3 regions of the Lactococcus protaetiae genome follow, and region 1 is predicted to be linked to each of the others. Evidence: predicted binding sites of a transcription regulator. Region 1 holds the regulator's gene; each other region holds the start of a gene.
The links. The regulator HrcA, encoded in region 1, represses chaperone genes, less so after heat shock. The targets are predictions, from matches to a motif close to TTAGCACTCNNNNNNNNNGAGTGCTAA.
Positions count from the first base shown of each region.

Region 2: the regulator HrcA is predicted to act here: its motif matches at 2,055-2,081, upstream of FLP15_RS02120 (Hsp20/alpha crystallin family protein).
Region 3: the regulator HrcA is predicted to act here: its motif matches at 2,079-2,105, upstream of groES (co-chaperone GroES).

Region 1 covers NZ_CP041356.1:2,074,898-2,078,107, reverse strand. The annotation lists gene FLP15_RS09895 (hypothetical protein) at 81-485, shown strand; gene hrcA (heat-inducible transcriptional repressor HrcA) at 702-1,745, shown strand; gene grpE (nucleotide exchange factor GrpE) at 1,884-2,429, shown strand; gene dnaK (molecular chaperone DnaK) at 2,511-3,210, shown strand, end outside.
Region 2 covers NZ_CP041356.1:415,680-418,889, reverse strand. The annotation lists tRNA gene FLP15_RS02135 (tRNA-Leu) at 148-229, shown strand; gene FLP15_RS02130 (hypothetical protein) at 358-561, shown strand; gene FLP15_RS02125 (NAD(P)-dependent oxidoreductase) at 580-1,461, shown strand; gene FLP15_RS02120 (Hsp20/alpha crystallin family protein) at 1,514-1,960, opposite strand; gene FLP15_RS02115 (hypothetical protein) at 2,181-2,750, opposite strand; gene FLP15_RS02110 (SPFH domain-containing protein) at 2,753-3,210, opposite strand, start outside.
Region 3 covers NZ_CP041356.1:974,899-978,108, reverse strand. The annotation lists gene groL (chaperonin GroEL) at 1-1,574, opposite strand, end outside; gene groES (co-chaperone GroES) at 1,759-2,043, opposite strand; gene FLP15_RS04845 (single-stranded DNA-binding protein) at 2,793-3,182, opposite strand.

The DNA.
Region 1 (3,210 bases):
TAACCGTGGTGCATCGACAGCGTAGCCCGAAGGGCGGAGATAGCACGCACTTGCTAAGTTAAATTTTGAAAGGACTGGAGATGTTCAGTAAAGTATGGTTGTTACTCTACGCTAATGTGGCACTTTTCATCTATGCTACTGTCGAAATGATTAAAATATTAGTAAAACACGACAATTTTTTCACTCATTTTTTAAATAATATTTTTGTAAATGTTAAATTACTTACTGACCAGATTCTGTCAGCACTGACAGCCTGGCAAAATTTGCTTTATCTTGCACTTTTTGCACTTTTAATTTTTCTTCTGATTAAATTTTGGCGCGTGACTTTTGTTTTGTTAGAAATTATCACAGCTTTCTTGCTTTTGGATTACGTCATATTGTTTGTCAGTCATGAGATTAGATTTGAGAATGCTTTTGTTATTGCTGTCATCATCATTACGCTAATGAATATTTGGCAGACATCAAGAGAACTTCGCCTGATGTAGCAAAGAATAAAGCATATAAATAACAAATTAGCACTCTAGTAAAAAGAGTGCTAATTTTTACGTCTTTTTTCTTGACAAGCAATAAACAAAGGGTTATAATAGCTTTGTTAGCACTTGAGGGGTTAGAGTGCTAAATCAGAAAATGACGATGCTCTGCAAGTGAAAGAGACACTAAGCACCTAGCAAAATGTCTTCACTGCGACAGAAAGGAGCAGTATGATTACAGAACGTCAAAGACAAATCTTAAATCTGATTGTTTCACTCTATGCGAAAGAGCATACGCCGATTGGTTCAAAAGCTCTTCTCGATAGTATTCAAGCATCAAGTGCAACCATCAGAAATGATATGAAAGTGCTTGAAAATCTTGGATTAATCCAAAAAGAACACACATCAAGCGGTCGGATTCCAAGTATCTCTGGCTATAAATACTTTGTTGAAAATGTCATTCAGCTTGAAGAATTTAGTCAAAATGACCTTTTTAAAGTAATGAAAGCTTTTGATGGTGAATTTTATCGCTTATCTGACCTTTTTGAAACAGCAGCGCATACTTTGTCAGTACTGACAGGATTGACGAGTTTTGTTTTGAATGTTCCACAACGTGAACAAAACCTAGCTTCTTTTGAAATGGTGATGCTAGATAATCATTCGGTACTATCAGTGATTACGTTAGGAACAGGAGAAGTTAGAACCAATCAATTTATCCTGCCAAAATCCATGACAGAAGCAGATTTGCAAGTCTTTACTCAACTCGTCAAAGAACGATTAGTAGGAAAGAAAGTGATTGATATTCATTACACATTAAGAACTGAGATTCCGCAAATTGTTCAACGCTATTTCAAAGTAACAAGTGAGGTGTTACAACTTTTTGAGTCAATTTTTAATGACTTATTTGTGGAACGTTTGACCGTTGCAGGTCGCAAAAATATTTTTGATTATGCAACAGAAAATCTATCAGAACTTTACAAATTATTCAGTGATGATGAAAGAATGCTTCATGAGATTCGTGAAATCACGAATAATGATGAAATGCGTGCAGTAAAATTTGATAATGATGAAAAATATATGAAAAATCTAACGATTATTTCACAAAAATTTGTTATTCCTTATCGTGGTCTAGGTACTTTAACAGTGGTTGGCCCAGTTGAGATGGATTATCAACGGATTATGTCCATCTTGGATTTAGTAGCCAAAGTGCTGACGATGAAACTTACAGATTACTACCGCTATCTTGATGGTAATCATTATGAAATTAGAAAATGATAAAAAATATTTGAGTTTAACCACCTAGAAGGAAGTGAAAATAAATATAATCTGGAATCCGTACCTTGTGCGAGACCATAAATATTTCTAATTTTCATTCTTTCTAAACAGTCAATCTCACACCATAAAGGAGGGCATATGTCCGAAGAAATTAAAGACGAGAATAAAGAAATAGTCGAAAACGAGCAAGTTGAGGAAAGCTTGACAGAAGAAGCGCTTGAGGATATTGTCGAGGAAGAAATCAACGAAGTTGAAGAAGCACAACAGTTGGCTTCAGAGTGGGAAAATAAATTCTTACGTGTGTCAGCTGAAATGCAAAATGTTCAACGCCGAGGCAATGAAGAACGTCTTCAACTTGTTAAATATCGCTCGCAAGATTTGGCTAAGAAAATCTTGCCTTCACTTGATAATCTTGAACGTGCCCTTGCTGTTGAAGGCCTTACAGAAGATGTTAAAAAAGGACTTGAAATGGTACAAGAAAGCCTGAAAGCAGCGCTTAAAGAAGAAGGTGTTGAAGAAGTTGCGGCTGAGGGTGTACCTTTTGATCCTAACTTTCATATGGCAGTTCAAACCGTTGAAGCGGATGAAGAACATCCAACGGATACAGTAGCACAAGTTTTCCAAAAAGGCTATAAACTCCATGACCGTATTCTTCGTCCAGCAATGGTCGTCGTGGCGCAATAAGCAATATAAATTGTCCGAGACGACACTAAACTATGAAATACAAAAATAGTTAAAAAATAAAAAGAAGAAGGTAAAATAAAAATGGCAAAAATTATCGGTATTGACCTTGGTACAACAAACTCAGCAGTAGCAGTCCTTGAAGGAACAGAATCAAAAATCATTCCAAATCCAGAAGGAAACCGCACAACACCATCTGTTGTCGCTTTCAAAAATGGTGAAATTCAAGTTGGTGATGCTGCAAAACGTCAAGCAGTGACAAATCCAGATACAATCCTCTCAATCAAGTCAAAAATGGGAACGAATGAAAAAGTTTCTGCAAATGGTAAAGAATATACACCACAAGAAATTTCAGCCATGATTTTGCAAAACTTGAAAGCCACAGCGGAAGCTTATCTTGGTGAAAAAGTAGAAAAAGCGGTTATCACAGTACCTGCTTACTTCAATGACGCACAACGTCAAGCGACAAAAGATGCAGGTAAGATTGCAGGTCTTGAAGTTGAACGTATCGTCAACGAACCAACAGCAGCAGCACTTGCTTATGGTCTTGATAAGACAGATAAAGATGAAAAGATTCTTGTTTTTGACCTTGGTGGTGGTACATTTGACGTCTCAATCCTTGAACTTGGCGATGGTGTCTTCGATGTTTTGGCAACTGCAGGGAACAACAAACTCGGTGGGGATGACTTTGACCAAAAAATTATTGACTGGATGGTTGCTGAATTTAAGAAAGAAAACGCCATTGACCTTGCACAAGACAAAATGGCTTTGCAACGTTTGAAAG
Region 2 (3,210 bases), 1.0 Mb from region 1:
ATCAGGCATGTATTAAGTAAGCCAGTCATAGGTAGCCTCAAGCTTGCATTTTCAATATGAAACTGTTATCATAGAAAAGTGCTGGGGAAGTCCTTTCGACTCGTTGCTTTAGCAACGTAGCGAGAAAGGGTAACGTTTTGACCCAACGGGGAAGTGGTGGAATGGCAGACACGCATGCTTCAGGTGCATGTGCTCGAAAGGGCGTGAGGGTTCAAATCCCTTCTTCCCATAATAATATAAAGCTCTATGTTTTAGAGATTTATTAAGAGATAATGGACGGTTGGCTGGGTGCTAATCGTTTTTTGTTTTGAAATAAATTGAAAAATGTGTATTCATTAAGAAAAAATGGAGGGAACAATGAGATTAAAGGAAGAACAACTTCAAGAAGTTATTGATGAAAACCCACTGCGTTCGCTCTCTTCAATTTCAGAAGCGACAGGACATTCACGTACTGAGATTGAAAAATTATTAAAAACTTACAAATTAGATGAGTATCGCAATCGAAAAATTAAACGTCTTCGAGGCGATAAAGCAAGAAAAAGAAGAGACGTTCAATATTAGTATCAAAAGGAGAAAAATATGTCAAAAGTTGCATTTATCGGTACAGGTGTTATGGGCGCTGCAATGGCAGGTCATCTCATGGATGCAGGTCATGAGTTAGTCGTATACAACCGTACAAAATCAAAAACAGATACGTTAGTTGCGCGTGGTGCAACTTATGTTGATAGTCCAGAAGCTGCGGCTAAACAAGCAGAATTCATCATCTCGATAGTAGGATATCCAAAAGATGTTCGTGAAATTTATTTTGGAGAAACTGGGGTTTTTAAAGCAGAACTTTCGGGGAAGGTGTTGATTGATATGACGACTTCGCAACCTGGTCTTGCTCAAGAAATCTATGAAGCAGCTAAAAAAGAAGGTGCTGAGTCACTGGATGCTCCTGTTTCAGGTGGAGACCTTGGAGCAAAGAATGCCACATTGACTATTATGGTTGGTGGAGATGAGCCTGTGTATAATAAAGCTCTACCCCTTTTTGAAAAAATGGGAAAAACAATTGCTTATCAAGGCTCTGCAGGTAGCGGACAGCATACAAAAATGGCAAATCAAATCGGTATTGCAGGAACGATGACTGCCATGACAGAGCTTCTTGTATATGCAGATAAAGCGGGACTTGACCTTGATAAAGTATTGATGACAGTTGGTGGTGGCTCTGCTGCGACATGGTCACTCACTAACTATGCACCACGTATTTTACGTGAAGACTTTACCGCAGGATTTTTTGTAAAACACTTTATCAAAGACCTCGGTATTGCGCTAGACGAATCTGCTAAAATGGGTATTTCTCTTCCAGCTACAGCAGGAGCCAAACAACTTTATGATATGCTTGCCGAAAAAGGGTTTGAAAATGATGGAACACAAGCATTGATTAAGCTATGGTGGGAAGATGGCAAACGTCCAGAATGATAAAAACTTTGCTTAACAAAAAATCGTAGCCGTTTAGCTACGATTTTTACAATTATTGGATTTCAATTCGATGTGAGTTTGCATCAACTTTTGTTTTTGGTAAATTCAAGATTAACACACCACCATCATACTTTGCTGTGATAGCTTCACGTTCAACATTTGGTAAACTATAGGAGCGGCTGTATGAACCAGAGTAACGCTCACTATGAATCACTTCACCATCCTCATTTTTTGCTTCGTTTGTGTGTTCTTGCTTGCCTGAAACAGTGAGTATACCATTAACATAATCAATGTTAATATTATCTTTCTTCAAGCCAGGTAAGTCAATCTTTACGCTGTAAGCCGCATCCGACTCCGAAATATCTGTTTTCATTGCCATTTGACGGTTAGAGTTTTGGAAACCAAGGCCATTTTTGAAGAAATTCCGACCGAAATGATTAAAGAAATCATCTCCAAAATCCATCCAATTGTTTTGACTGTTCATCAAATCGTTTGACATTGTAATAACCTCCTCTATTAGGGTTTGTATTTTTTACCCTACACTTATAATTATAGGCACCGTTGATTAGACTGTCAAAGATTTGATTTGAAAACTAGCACTCTGTTTTTAAGAGTGCTAGTTTTATCAGCTTATTGTAAGACTTTAATGTAATTTGTATTAATAATCGGGATGTTTCTTGATTAGTATGTATATGATACATATATATATTTTAGACAGGTTAGTGAATTTGTGTTCCACAGTATTCGCATTCAGAGACTTTTCCTACAGTAATCTTATTATTAGCTCCGCATGCAGGACACTTTACAACTTTTTCTTGTTGAATATTATTATTATGATAGATGGGTTCTAGAGGAATATTGTAATTATTAGGGAGATAACCAGCAGTAATCATTTCTTGGATATCATTATTAACAGATGAATTTGAAATTTCTAATCTATTTCCTATTTCATTAGAATCTATAATACCTTGGTTGATAATTAAATCAAGATAGGCCTTATACTTTTTCGCTTTTAGTTTTGTTTTGCTTGCTTTTTTCAAAACAAGATATGCACCAGCACCATAAATTATTAAACTGAAAAATGCTGTTTCAATATGGTTGATATTGGAAAAAAAGCCTAAAATTGCAAAAAGTATAAGAATATAACCTACAGCAATCAAAATATTAGGATTCCCTGTCATAAGTGCAGATTTATCAGTATTTAGACGTTTAAATAGAAAATAAACCCCAACTGGCCAAAAAATAATAATCCAGATAATGATTATTCCCCAACTTTTTTGCTTTATCATTGTTATAGTCCCATTATTTCTTTCTTTTTGTTATTGAATTCTTCTTCTGATAGAATTCCCAAATCTACAAGATCTTTCAATTTTTTTAGTGTTTCAATCTGCTGATCAATGGATAGTGTTGGTGTGGAAAGAGTTTGAGCTTGTCCATTCATATTTTGTGACATGTTCATACCAAAAATCATTCCTGCTCCATTTCCCAATCCGTTATCTTGAATGCCCTCAGCAATTTTTTGTTGTGCAGCGATATTTGAGGTGCGTTGTGAGATATCATCAAAAGCTTTGACATTCATTTTGTTGGATGAAAATTGTTTTACAAGTTCACGAGCATCATCAGAAAATTCAATGTTTTCAATAGCAACTTTGGTTACTTCAAATCCGAATCGTTCTGGCCAAGTTCCAGCATTATCGGCATCAGTTGAAATTTTTTTAGAAATTTCACTTGCGTGAGAAGGGAGTTGAG
Region 3 (3,210 bases), 1.1 Mb from region 1:
GCTGGCTCTGGTTGATTTGCAACGACTGCTTCTGTTGTCAAAATCAATCCAGCCACTGAAGCTGCATTTTGAAGAGCAGAACGTGTGACTTTCGCTGGATCCACGATTCCTGTTTCAATCATGTTCACATATTCACCAGTAGAAGCGTTGAATCCTGTTCCCGCTGATGTTGAACGAAGTTTATCAATAACAACAGAACCTTCAAATCCAGCATTGGCAGCGATTTGACGTACTGGTTCTTCAAGAGCGCGACGTACGATATTAATTCCTGTTTGTACGTCACCTTCATATTCTAGGGCATCCAGAGCAGTGATTGAGTTAACGAAAGCCGTTCCTCCACCTGAAACAATACCTTCTTCTACGGCCGCACGCGTAGCATTAAGAGCATCTTCAATGAGTAATTTCATCGCTTTAAGTTCTGTTTCTGTGGCAGCGCCAACTTTAATAACGGCTACACCACCAGCAAGTTTCGCTAGGCGTTCTTGAAGTTTTTCACGGTCAAAATCTGATGTTGTTTTTTCAATTTGTGCTTTGATTATCGCAACACGATTGGCGATGGCATCTGGCATCCCAGCACCTTCAACAATTGTGGTGTGTTCTTTATCAACTGTTGCTTTTGCAGCTTGACCAAGTGCGTCAAGTGTTGCATCTTTCAAATCAAGACCAAGTTCTTCAGTAATCACTGTTCCACCCGTCAAAATTGCCAAATCTTCAAGTTGAGCTTTTCTGCGGTCACCAAATCCTGGTGCTTTGACTGCGACAACATTAAATACACCCTTGATTTTATTGAGCACAAGTGTTGGAAGTGCTTCCCCATCCACATCATCAGCAACAATAAGCAATGGACGATTTGTTTTCAAAATTTGTTCAAGTAGAGGTAGGATTTCTTGGATATTTGAGATTTTCTTATCAGTGATAAGAATATACGGATTATCCAATTCAGCGACCATTTTTTCAGTATTGGAAACCATGTATTGGCTGAGATAACCTCTGTCAAACTGCATTCCTTCAACAACATCAAGCTCAGTTTGCATTCCTTTTGATTCTTCAATAGTGATAACACCGTCAGCTCCCACACGTTCCATTGCATCAGAAATATACTCACCGACTTTTTCACTTCTTGATGAAACTGTTGCAACTTGTGCAATAGCTGATTTATCATGAACAGGGATTGCCATATCTTTAATTGCTGCAATAGCTGCTTCTGTTGCCAATTCTATACCACGGCGAATTCCAACTGGATTGGCACCAGCAGTCACATTCTTTAACCCTTCACGGACAATGGCTTGAGTAAGCACTGTTGCGGTAGTTGTTCCGTCACCTGCAACATCATTTGTTTTTGAAGCTACTTCACTCACAAGCTTTGCTCCCATATTTTCAAAATGGTCTTCAAGCTCAATTTCTTTGGCAATTGTTACCCCATCGTTAGTAATCAATGGTGAACCGTACGATTTTTCAAGAACAACATTACGTCCTTTAGGTCCCAATGTTGTTTTTACAGTATCCGCTAGAATATCAATTCCTCGCATCATTGCAGTACGAGCATCACTTGAAAATTTAATTTCTTTTGACATTTTTTCATCTCCTTTAAGATTTAAGGTGTGAAGATTGTCTGTTCTAAAATCACGAAAATTATTTGTTTACTCCTCTGGTTTCAAAGCTAAAATTTGTAAGCATATAAAACAAAAAAGTTAAACTACTCTATCTTCATTTTCGTTTAGTGCAGACCTCTCAACTTATTATTTAATCAGTTTTATATTAATCAAGAATGGCAAGTAGGTCACTTTCGTGGGCGATAAGATAGTTTTCTCCATCCACTTTAATTTGACTTCCAGCAAATTTTTCAAAGACAACTGTGTCTCCTACTTTTACTGTCGGTGCAACGAGTGAGCCGTGGTTTGTCGTTTTTCCAGGTCCTACGGCAATAACTTCAGCAATTTGCGGCTTTTCCTGAGCTGCAGCTGCAAGTACAATACCACCAATTGATTTTTCTTCCTCTTCTTTCACACGTAATACTACGCGGTCAAATAAAGGTTTTAACATGAGAATACCTCCGTAAGTTAATTTTTCTATTTTTGTTAGCACTCTAAGATAAAGAGTGCTAACTCTGATTATTATTTTATCTCAAAGGTCAGTTTTAGTCAAGAAAAAACTTCTTTCTATTGTGTATCAATGTGACACTGCTAAATTGATTATTATATTATATTGATTCCATCAGTAATAACTGTAATCGGCACACCCTGTTATCAATTAATCGAGTGGCGGAGCAGTATCAATTTGTTTAAGATTATGGGTATAAACTTGTTTGAAGTGGTTACTTCATTGGTGGGGAGATTCTCTTTCCCCACCAATGTTAGGGCACAACCTCTAGGTGTAACAACTAAGCGACCTGTACGCAGCTAAAGCTGCGACAGTCTGCTTAACGTCAAAGATATGAAGTCACCTTGTCCCTGAAGTCTAAGCGCTAAGACCCTAGGGCAGTAGAACGAAAGCAGAGCTTGCGATTTTGCCTTATCGTTTTAGCGATTTAGAGCAAATGGACAGCGTAGCGAAGCGGAGATAGTGCTGCTTATCCCGCCACCTTTAAGAGGTAGGGAAATTGTCACTCCGACTAGGTGCTTTGCCTTTTGCTCTTGCTGCTTTAGCAGCTAAGCAAACGGACAGCGCGTAGACCGTTCGTAGAACGGTCTGCGAAGCACGTAGCACCATAGCAAGGAGGGACAGCGTAGCCCAAAGGGCGGAGATAACACTCACTTGCTAAGTTAAATATGTTTTCTCATCCATCTGATGTATTAGAAAGGTAATTCTTCGGCTTCGAGTAATATTTCTTCCGTCTTTGCTGCGTTTTCTCTTAAAGCAATCGTTGCTCTACTTTCAAGTAGGTCGTAGTTCATTCCCAAAATTTCAGTGACATAGTGTTTCTGATTGGATTTATCTGTATAGTTTCGAGTTCTTATTTCTCCTTCTACAGAGATAAGCGTTCCTTTTTTGGAATAAGAAGAAAGCGTTTCTGCTAATTTTCCCCAAAATACTACTGAGATAAAATCTGCTTCTCGTTCACCATTTTCATTTTTAAAACGGCGATTAACGGCTAATGTGATACGAGTGTAGGATTTGTCATTTGACGTTTTCGATAGTTCGGCTGAACTAGTGAGTCTGCCGATGAGCATTGTTTTATTCATTAAAAAAATTCCTCCTGTTTACTTATAC